Regions from separate parts of the Glycomyces sp. NPDC047010 genome, predicted to be linked through region 2. Evidence: riboswitches for the same ligand, from Rfam matches in the RefSeq annotation. Region 2 holds a riboswitch; the other holds the start of a gene.
The links. Region 2 has a riboswitch for cobalamin ahead of AB0A65_RS06250 (hypothetical protein). Riboswitches for the same ligand answer to the same signal wherever they lie in the genome.

Region 1 (5,537 bases), 140 kb from region 2:
ACGATCGAGGTCCTGCCATATCCGCCCGCCGGGGGTTCCCGGGCGCCTCCGCGAACCCCCGGCGGGCGCCCCACCCGAAGGGACCGTCCCCGATGCCGCGTCCGCTCCGCTCCGTCCCTCCCGCCTGGCGGCGCCCGCTCGCCGCCGCGGTCGCCCTGCCGCTGCTCGCGCTCGCCGCGCCCGCGGCCCACGCGGAACCGGACGGGCCCGCGCAGGTGTGGCTCGTCGAGTTCGCCGAAGGCGCCGACGCCTCCGTCCTCGACGCCGCCCGCGGCCTCGACTTCGAGGTGCGCCACGACTTCGAGCGGATCTGGAACGGCGTCTCCGTGGAGACCGACCCCGCGACCGCGCGGCGCCTCGGGCGGCTCGGCATGGTCGAGCGCGTCTGGTCCGACGTCGTCTTCGGCGGCCCCGCGGCCACCGGCCCCGACGCCGCGACCGAGTCCGCGCAGGTCCCCGAACTCGCCCAGGCGATCCGGACGACGCGCGCCGACGTGGCGCACGACCGCGGGATCACCGGCGAGGGCGTCAAGGTCGGCGTCATCGACACCGGCATCGACTACACCCACCCCGACCTCGGCGGCTGCTTCGGCCACGGCTGCCGCGTCGCCGGGGGCACCGACTTCGTGGGCGACGACTTCGACTCCGAGGACCCCGACCACGCCGAGCCCGACCCCGACGACGACCCCGCCGACTGCGCCGGGCACGGCACCCACGTCGCCGGGATCGTCGGCGCGAACGGCGAGGTCACCGGCGTCGCGCCCGACGTGGAGTTCGGCGCGTACCGGGTCTTCGGCTGCGAGGGCTCCACGAGCGCCGAGGTCATCATGCAGGCCCTGGAGGCCGCGCTCGACGACGGCATGGACGTCGTCAACCTCTCGCTCGGCCAGTCGTTCCAGTGGCCCGGCTACCCAACCGCGAAGGCCGCCGACCGGCTCACCGAGGAGGGCGTGGTCGTCGTCGCCTCCATGGGCAACGACGGCGAGTCCGGCGTCTACTCCGGTTCGGCGCCCGGCGTCGGCGAGGACGTGATCGCCGTGGCCTCCACCGACAACCCGTCCGAGCGCATGGACGCCGCGCACGTGCCCGCCCTCGACCGGTCCGTCGGCTACCAGGTCCTCGGCGACGCCGCCGAACCCGAGGCGGGGACGGCCACCGACGGCCTGGTGTTCCTCGGCCGCGCGTGCGCCGACGACGCCTCCGAAGGCGACGTGAACGGCAAGGCCGCATTGATCGTCCGCGGGACCTGCACGTTCAAGGAGAAGTACGAGCGGGCCGTCGCCGAAGGCGCCACGAGCGTCGTCATCTACAACGACCGGCCCGGCCCCTTCGGCGGCTCCGGCGTCGAGGACCTCGGCGTCCCGGCCCTCTCGGTCACCGACACAGACGGCAAGGACCTCCACGACCTCGCGGCCATCGGTGAAGCCCCGGTCCTGGAGTTCACCGGCGAGACGGTGCTCGTGCCGCTGCCGCGCGCGGGCCTCGCGTCGAGCTTCTCCGCGTACGGCCCCGCCCCCGACCTCGCGTTCAAACCGGACGTGGCCGCGCCCGGCGGCGGCATCTGGTCCACCGTGCCCGTCGCCGACGGCTCGTACGAGTCGCTCTCGGGCACCTCGATGTCCTCGCCGCACGTCGCGGGCGCCGCGGCCCTGCTGCTCGACGCCGAGCCCCGGCTGGAGCCGCGCGACGTGCGCACCCGCCTCGCGAACTCCGCGAAGCCCGTCGCGTGGGGCGACAACCCGGACCTCGGCGAACTCGAAGCGGCGCACCGGCAGGGGACCGGCGTCATCGACGTGGTCGACGCCCTCGACGCGGAGGCGTGCCTGTACCCGACCGGCGTCAACACCGGCGACGGGACCGCGCCGCGCACGTTCGAACTCGGCCTCACCTCACGCGACCGCGAGGCCCGCGACTACACGCTGACCCACCGGGCCACGATCGCGACCACCGGCGACGACCGCGACCCCGGCTTCAGCGCCGCCGCACCGGACGTGGACTTCGAGCCGAAGGAGCTGCGCCTCTACCCGGGCCAGACGGCGACCGTGGAGGTCACGGTGACGCCGAGCGCCGACCTGCCCGAGGGCAGCGTGTTCGGCGGGCGGATCACCGCCCGGCCCGAGGACGGCGGCGAGTCCCTGACCATGGCGTACTCCGGCTACCAGGGCGACTACCTGGCGATCCCGGTCCTGGACCACCCGGACTTCCCGAAGCTCGCGGCCGTCGTCGCGCAGGACCCGGAGACCCGCGAGTACGAGTACCGCGACGTCGAGGACGGCGAGTCGTTCAGCCTCGCCGACGGGCCCGACCTCGCGGCCCTGGTCTATCTCGGACACCAGCCCGCGGCGATGGACGTCAGCGCCGCGAACGCCGACACCGGCGAGGTGGTCGAATGGGACCGCGAGGCGTTCCTGCCGCGCTCCCCCGGACCCGACGACGCGATGGGCGTCCACCTGGAGGACCTGGTCGCCCAGCGGCCCGGCGCTCTGGAGCCCGGCCGCTGGACGCTCACGGTGAAGGTGCTCAAGGCCCTCGGCGACGAGGACGACCCGGACGCCTGGGAGCAGTGGACCTCGCCGGTCTTCACGCTCGCCGAGTAGCTACTGCTCCCGGTGGACGAGCTGCGCGCCGGCCTGGTCGCGCGGGGTGATGGTGATCTGGTCGATGTTGACGTGCGCGGGACGGGTCGCGATCCACGCGATCGCGTCCGCGATGTCGGCGGCGACCAGCGGCGTCATCCCCGCGTAGACCGCGTCGGCGCGGCCCTGGTCGCCCTCGAAGCGGACGAGGCTGAACTCCGTCTCGACCATGCCCGGGTCCACCTCGCACACCCGCACCGGCTGCCCGAGCAGCTCCATGCGCAGGACCCGCGTGATCGCGGCCTCGGCGTGCTTCGCGGCGTTGTACCCGCCGCCGCCGGGGTACGGCTGGTGGCCCGCGATGGAGCCGATGACGACGACCTGGCCGTCGCCCGAGGCGACGAGCTTCGGCAGGAGCGCCTTGGTGATCCGGGCCGTGCCGAGGACGTTCACGTCGTACATGCGCTGCCAGGCGTCCAGGTCCGCCCCGGCGATCGAGTCGAGGCCGAACGCGCCGCCCGCGTTGTTGACGAGCACGTCGCAGCGTTCCACCGCGGCGACGAAATCGGCCACCGACCGCTCGTCGGTGACGTCGAGCGGCAGCGCGGTCCCGCCGCACTCGGCCGCGACCTCGGCGAGCCGGTCGGCCCGGCGCGCGCCGAGGACCACGTCGAACCCGGCCCCGGCGAGGGCCCGTGCGGTGGCCGCCCCGATCCCGCTGCTGGCTCCCGTGACGACCGCGGTCTTCCTGCTCATCGATTCCTCCTCGCAGACGCGGGCCGAAGCCTCGGCCCGCGACGGACCTTACTCGGCGTCCCCGCGCGCCGGTTCTCACACTCTGGCCGAGGCGCGCGGGCGGTCGGGCCGCGCCCGTACCATCGCATTCGACGCTGGTTCCGCGGCGCCTTGCGGCGCTTCGGCTAAGAGGGAATCTGGTGCGAATCCAGGACTGCCCCGCAGCGGTGAGGGGGAACGGAACCCGCCATGAGCACTGGACCCGGGAGGGGCTGGGAAGCGGCGGGGAGTAGGTGCCGGCGACGGCGCGCCCCCGAGTCCGAATACCTGCCCGCGTACCGCGCGCGACCGCGCGCGGTCCCGCTGTCGCAAGTTCGAGGGAACTGACACATGACCAACAGCTCTGCCGTGCGCTCGACCGCGCTCGGATACCCGCGCATCGGATCGGGCCGCGAGCTCAAGCGCGCGCTCGAAGCCCACTGGGCCGGACGGCTCGACGCCGAGGGGCTCGAACGGGCCGCCGCGGCCGTCCGCGCCGAGATGCTCGACGACCTGTCCGTGCTCGACTCGGTCCCCACGGGCGTCTTCTCCTACTACGACCACGTGCTGGACGCGGCGTTCGCCGTGGACGCGGTCGCGCCCCGGCACCGCCGCGGCGGCGACCTCGCGTCCTACTTCGCCGCGGCCCGCGGCGACGACGCGGCCGCGCCCTTGGAGATGACCAAGTGGTTCGACACGAACTACCACTACCTGGTCCCCGAGATCGGCCCCGCGACCGCGTTCGCCGCGCGTCCTGAGAAGGCCGTCGCGGAGTTCCTGGAGGCCCGCGAACGCGGCCTCGACGCCCGGCCGGTCCTCGTCGGGCCCGCCACGCTGCTGCTCCTCGCGAAGGCCGCCGACGGCTCGCCCGAGGACTTCCGGCCCTTTGACCGCCTCGACGACGTCGTGGAGGCGTACATCGAGATCCTGGCCGCGCTCGCGCACGCCGGGGCCGGACTCGTCCAGCTCGACGAACCGGCGCTGTGCGCCGACCGGACCCCGGCGGAGCTGGAAGCCGTCGCATCCGCGTACCGGCGCCTTGTGGCCGAGGCGGAGATCCTCGTCGCCGGGGGCTACGGGCCGTTCGGCGAGTCGCTGCTGGTGCTCCTGGACGCGGGCGTCGAAGGCATCGCCCTCGACCTGGTCCGCGGCCGGTCCGACCTGGAAGCACTTGCGTCGCTGAATGTTTCACGTGAAACATTCATCGTCGCCGGAGTGGTGGACGGGCGCAACATCTGGCGCACCGACCTAGCGCGGGCCGCCGCCGACATCGAGGCCGTCAAGGCCCTCACCGACCGCGTCGGCGTCGCCTCCTCGGCCTCGCTCCTCCACGTCCCCGTGGACCTCGCGCCCGAGACCGGCCTGCCGCCGCTGCTCGCCGAGCGGCTCTCGTTCGCACGCCAGAAGCTCGTGGAACTCACCGTCCTCGCCGACCCGGACGGCGCCCGCGACGCCCGGCCCGCCGCGCCCGACGCCTGGCGCGACGGCGCGGTCCGCGACCGCCTCGCCGCCCTCGACGCGGGCGCCGACCGCCGGGCGCCCTACGCCGACCGCCGTGCCTCCCAGGCCGAGCGCGTCCCGCTGCCGCCGCTCCCGACCACCACCATCGGCTCGTTCCCGCAGACCGCCGAGCTCCGCAAGGCCCGCGCCGCCCACAGGCAGGGCCTCATGATCGACGCCGACTACCACGCCCGCATGAAGGCCGAGGTCGCCGCCGTCATCAACGAGCAGGAGAAACTCGGCATCGACGTGCTCGTCCACGGCGAGCCCGAGCGCAACGACATGGTCCAGTACTTCGCCGAGCAGCTCACCGGCTTCGCGACCACCGCCGCCGGGTGGGTCCAGTCCTACGGCTCCCGCTGCGTGCGCCCGCCGATCCTCTTCGGCGACGTCGCCCGCACCGCGCCGATCACGGTCCCGTGGACCTCCTACGCGCAGTCGCTCACCGCGAAACCCGTGAAGGGCATGCTCACCGGGCCCGTGACGATCCTCGCGTGGTCCTTCGTGCGCGACGACCAGCCGCTCGCCGACACCGCCGACCAGGTCGCCCTCGCCCTGCGCGACGAGGTCACCGACCTCGAAGCGGCCGGGACCGCGATCATCCAGGTCGACGAGCCCGCGCTCCGCGAGCTCCTGCCCGTGCGCGAGGCGCCCCGCGCGGCCTACCGCGAGTGGTCCACCCGCTCG
Region 2 (5,537 bases):
ACCCGGTCTCCAGCCCGTCCAGTTCACCGAAGTCGACCACAACCACGACCCCGCCGCAGCGCTCCTGCGCCCCGGCCGGGGCCGCGGGGAGCCCCGCGGCGGCGACGGCGCCGAACAGCACCGCGCCGAACCCGGCGGCGCCACTGCGCAGCACCGGGAGGACCGCGCGCAGCCAGCGCCCGCCGGTCAGGCGGGCGCTGGCTGCGCGTCGTTCGTGTCGAGGCACGGGGAGGACTACTTGTCCTTGCCCTCGCCGGAGTCGTCGCCAGGCTCGTCGCCCGTCGACTTGTCCGAAGCGGACTCGTCGGCGGCGGCCTCTTCGGCGTCGTCGGTCTTCGGCGCGTCGGCGACCGGGGCCGCAGGGGCCTCGGCGGCCGTGTCGCCCGAACCGGCGCCCCGGCGCGAGCGCAGCGTGAAGACCACGATCAGGGCGGCGATGACGACGACCGCGGCGATGATCGCCCACGTCAGCCACGAGGTCGAACCCGACTCGTCCTCTTCGGCCGCAGTGGCGGTCGCGTCGCCCGCGTCCGCCGAAGCGCAGTCCACGGCCGGCACGTCGGCGGCCGAACCGGAGGCGTCGAGCGTCGCGAGGTTCTGGCCCGCGACCGGGACGATGGCCTGCGCGGTCGCCAACAGGCGCGTCGCCTCGCCGAAGTCCGCGTCCTCGGGGTTCGTGTACATGAACGCGCCGGGGGCGGCGCCGTCGCAGCCGAACTGGAGCGTCAGCAGGAACGCCACGGCCCGCTCGGCCGCGTCGGCGCGGCCCGCCGCGAGGAACGCCTGCGCGGCGACCGCGGTCGTGTTCGCGTTCTCGCCGAACCCGCCGTCGAACCCGCCGTCCTCGGCCTGCGCGCCCTCCAGCCAGGTCACGGCCGACTCCAGGGACGCCGAAGCCGGGTCGCCGAGGCTCACCAGCGCCGGAACCGCGAGGCCGGTGGTGTCCGCGTCCGACACGCAGTCGTCGCCGCCGTCGGCGTCGCCGTAGCTGAACCCGCCGTCGGGGCACTGGACCGCGGCGAGGCCGGCCGCGGCCGTCTCGCCCGCGGCCGTGTCGGTGCGCGAGAGCCCGAGGACCGCCCACGCGGTCGACAGGGCCGTGCCGTCGCCGTACGTGCCGTTCGCGGCCTGCGACGCGGCGACCTCCTCGGCGAGCTTGATCCCGCCGAAGTCCGTCGGGTCGCCCCCGGCGGTCGCCACGACGTACATGACCTTCCCGGCCGACCCGGCGTTGAACCCGGCCGCGCCGGTGGCGTCCGTGTTCACATACGGGCTGAGGACCTCGGAGTCGTTGAGCCATTCGAGCGCGGTCCGGACCTGGTCGGCGCCGACGCGGGCGGCCTGGAGGCCGATGACCGCGTCGAGCGTCGTCGCCGGGTCCTGGTTCCAGGCGGTCCCGTCGGACTGGGCGGCCAGCCAGGACGCGGCCGCCGCCGCGGGCTCCGCGAACGGCTCGGACGACTGGGCGTGCGCGGGCGAGGCCGCGAGCAGGGTGACGGGCAGGGCCGCTGCGATGAGCACGCGGCCGGCAAGGTGGCGCATTGCCTGACCTTTCCTAGAGCGAGTGGGTCTTCGGGCAGGCGGCTGCGCCGCAAGCGCCTGTAGACCACGACAGGCGTTGACAATTCCGTTGGGCGCGGCGGGCATTCGGGCTCACGCGGGTGGACCGGGCAGGAACAGAAGGGTGCCCGGTTGTCGCCATGGGGCGACCGCGACTACCGTTGCGGGTCAGCGCCGGCCTTTCACCGGACTTCCCCCGCCAGACGCCTGTTCAGTTTGCGCTCATTCTCGCCGGTGCCCCCGGGGGTGTCAAGCCGGACGCCTCCGCAGTGCGACCGTTCACTCGCGCCTCGTGAGTCAACTCCCGCCTTGCGGTTATTGACCCGTAGCACCGGGTGTCGATACGGTGCTCAACGTGAGCAGAAATAAGAACGCCGATTTGGACAGAGTCCTTCGCGCTGCGACACGGGTCTTCCTGGACAGGGGGTTCTCCGCGACCTCCATGTCGGACCTGGTCGCCGCCACCGGCATGAACCGCGCCGGGCTCTACGCCGCGTTCGGGTCCAAGCACCAGCTCTACATCACAGCGCTGCAACGATATAGGGACGACACCGAACCGGAGCTGCGCGCCATAGCCCGCAGCGCCACCGGCCGCGGCACCGAGGAGGACGCCGCCGGTGGGGAAGCGCTGCGCGCCGTGGGCGAACTGCTCGACGTCGTCGTCCGCCACTCCAAGGAGGGCGGCTTCATCGTCCGCGCGGCCGTCGAACTCGCCGACGACCCCGCCACCATGCGCCGCGTCCAGGACGCCTGGACCGACCTCGAACGCGACCTCGCCGCGATCCTCGCCCGCGCCGTCGAACGCGGCGAACTCGACCCCGCCGCCGACCCCGGCCGCCTCGCCCGCACCGCCCTCGTGTTCGTCCAGGGCGCGCTCGTCACCGGCCACGCCGACGAGGACGACTCCCGCCTCGCCGACGCCGCCGCGGGCCTCGTCGACCTCCTGGCCTCCTACAGGCCCTCGGCGACCGCCGCGCCGATCCGCAGCCAGGCCGCGGACGACGCCTTGCTCAACGAGTCGTAGCGGATCGGCTCCCCCGAGTCCAGCAGCTTCTCGTACGGCGCCAGCAGCACCGCCCGGGTCCGGGCCGCGAAATGCCGCTGCACCGCGGGCAGGTCCACGTCCTTGCGGTGGGCCGGCATCGACACCACCGACACCGCGCCGCGCACCAGGTCCCGCCGGCCCGTCTGCTCCAGGTGGTCGAGCATCCTCGCGGCGGTCTCCGCCGAGTCGTTCCGCGCCGACATCGTCACCACCAGCTGGTCGGTCGCGTCGATTGCCGCCTGCCAGTTCTGGGCCCGCACGTTGTTCCCGGTGTCCACCACGATGAGCTTGTAGAACCGCGACACCGCCTCCCGCAGGTCCCCGAACGACTGCGCCGTGAGCATCTCCCCGGCCGTCGCCGACTCGTCCGAGGCGAGCACGTCGAACATCGCGCCGCCCTGCGCGCGCACGTACTGCGACAGGTCGCCGATCCGCCCCGTCGGGCCCTTGAAGTGGTCGAGGTCCCGCAGCAGGTCCCTGACGGTGCGCACATGGAAGTCCTGCTGCGCGCGCATGCCCAGCGTCCCCTGTGTCTCGTTGTTGTCCCACGCGAGCACGTACCCGCCCCGGTGGCGCCCGAACGCGCTCGCGAGCATGAGGACCGCGACGGTCTTCCCCGCGCCGCCCTTCGGGTTCACGACGGTGATCTGGCGCAGGCCCCCGAAGTTGCGGCGCACGGTCTCGACCGCCCGCTGGCGGGCGCGTTCGCGCGGACCCGGCGGCAGCGCGACGGTCCCGAAGCTCAACCGGTGCAGAGCGCCGCGCAGGCCCGTCTCGGCGACGGGCGCGCGCGGGGGCACGACCCGCCGGGACGCGAAGTCGTCGGCGGTGACGCCGACGCGCTCCAGTGCGCCGGCGTGGTCGGGGAACACGGGCACCGGGACGTGCGGAGAGACAGTGTGTGGCGCGCCTTGCGCGGGCGGCGCGGGCCAGCCGTCGGCCGCGGGGTGCTGCCCGTTCGGGGCCTCCGCGGGCATCGGCATCGCGGGCGGCGGGGGCGCGCTCGGCACGTGGTCGGTGGTGCGCGGGTTGTGGACGCCCTCCGGCCCGGCCGCGTACTGCGCGTTCACCTCCGGCGGAGCGAACGGAGACCACGCGGGAGCATCCGGCCGGTGCAGAGGAACGGTGTCCTCTTCGGTGTGCTCCATCGGGACTCCCAGCGTGAGACGGCGGTTACCCGCCTATTGTGTCCCATCCGTTCGTGTCCGCGTGGGAACTCCACGTGGCCGGACCGCGCGTGCTACAGCAGTCGCGGCTGCTCAGGACCCGAGTGCGGTTGCGGGACCATCCCGAATGGACTGAAGAGCCCCTGGTCCACATCGGCCAGGAGGGGCGAACCCGCACCGGTGTGGGAGACGTAGGCGAGGTCGCGGGTCCGGCCGAGCGCCACGTACAGCTCGCGGCGGGCGGCGGCCGTGTTCGGCCAGTCCTCGGCGGTCACGCCCGTGAGGCACACCACGCGGTACTCGCCGTCGGCCGCCTCGGCGACCGACAGGCCGTCGGGTCCGATGACCGCCAGCTCGTCCTCGTCGACCCCCATCTCGGCGAGCCGGTCGGTGAGGGCTTCCACGAAGCGCTTCTCGTCGTCGGCGTCGACCGCGAAGTACCGGCCGATCCCCGAGCCCTCCAGGGCCGGGCGCTCGGGCTGCACGAGGCGGCCCGGGACGCGGCTGATCGGCTCGACCACCTGCGAGGCGGCCACGAGGACCGCGGCGGGGCTGCGGTGGTTGCGCGACAGGCGCATCACGTGCGCCTGCGGGAACTGCTCCCCGAACGCCGCGAACGCGGCGGGCTCGCCCGCGCACAGCGCCGAGTCCGGGTCGCCGGTGGCGGTCACGTCCGCCTCGGGCCCGCGGCGCTCGGTCAGCTGCCGGAACAGCCGCATCGGCATCCGCGGCAGGTCGTCGATGAACAGGTGGCCCAGTTCGGGCGGTGACGCGGCGGCGAAGTCGTCGAACTCCGCGACGGTGATCGCCGCGGCCTCGCGGCCCAGCAGCGTCCCCAGCTCCCGCCTGATCCTTGCCGCGCCCGCCGTCGAGGCGGCCAGCACCAGGCACTGTCTGGCGGGCACGCCCAGCTCCTGCACCAGGTACGCGGTGCGGCGGATGAGCAGGTGGGTCTTCCCGGTCCCGGGCGAGGCGTTGATGAGCAGCGGCCCGCGCCCGGCGGCCGCGGCCACGCGCTGCATCGCGTCGAGGGAGTCGAGCAGGCCCGCCCCCACTTCGTCCATGCCGGTGAGCAGCGGGGCGGACTCCAGCCACGGGTCGGGCGTCCGCGTCGTCAACGCCGGCTCCGGCATCGGCACGGACTCGCGGACGTACCGCGAATGGGGCCGGTGCGAGCGGCGCCGCCGCTCGCCGGTGGTCCGCATGTCGGCCGAGAGCTCGAACAGCGGGGACGCCACCTGCGGCTGCTTTCGTTCATCAGGACGGCGCACACATGCATCCTCGCAGATCCGCACCGCCCCCGAGCCAGCGGCTCCCGACCCCGACCCGATTCCGCGCCCCCGCACCGCCCCGCATCGCACCCCGAACCCGCCGGAAACCGCGCCGCGACAGCGAACACGACAAGCCCTCATCCGCCCCTCGGCCGAGATTCAACCGGGCTTCAACCGGGCCGCACCTGCGAACGCGCACCGTGTCGGACCCGAGGCGTACGGTCATGGATAGGGGGCGCCGCGCGGGACAAATCCGGAAAATCCGCTTTCACGTTTCGCGCGGCGACACGGCCCCGCGACCGGCCCGCCTCACCCGCCCGCGAACGGCGGCAGCACCTCGACCGTGACCCCCGCGCGCAGCACCGTCCCCGGGTCCCGCGCGGCCAGCCCGTCCACCAGGAGCGTCGACGCCGACAGGACCTTCCCGAGCGCCGGGCCGTGCCGTCCCTCCAGGACCGCCTTCAGCTCCGCGACGTCCGCGGCGCTGACCTGCTC

Region 1: another riboswitch for cobalamin. It lies ahead of metE (5-methyltetrahydropteroyltriglutamate--homocysteine S-methyltransferase); the one in region 2 lies ahead of AB0A65_RS06250 (hypothetical protein).

The regions. Positions count from the first base shown of each region.
Region 1 covers NZ_JBEYVY010000002.1:435,214-440,750, forward strand. The annotation lists gene AB0A65_RS05560 (S8 family serine peptidase) at 93-2,597, shown strand; gene AB0A65_RS05565 (SDR family NAD(P)-dependent oxidoreductase) at 2,598-3,332, opposite strand; cobalamin riboswitch at 3,451-3,661, shown strand; gene metE (5-methyltetrahydropteroyltriglutamate--homocysteine S-methyltransferase) at 3,702-5,537, shown strand, end outside.
Region 2 covers NZ_JBEYVY010000002.1:578,282-583,818, forward strand. The annotation lists gene AB0A65_RS06245 (hypothetical protein) at 1-226, opposite strand, end outside; gene AB0A65_RS06250 (hypothetical protein) at 235-1,542, opposite strand; cobalamin riboswitch at 1,621-1,779, opposite strand; gene AB0A65_RS06255 (TetR/AcrR family transcriptional regulator) at 1,916-2,584, shown strand; partial or broken gene AB0A65_RS06260 (chromosome partitioning protein) at 2,512-3,543, opposite strand; gene AB0A65_RS06265 (UvrD-helicase domain-containing protein) at 3,846-5,042, opposite strand; gene AB0A65_RS06270 (MoaD/ThiS family protein) at 5,352-5,537, opposite strand, start outside.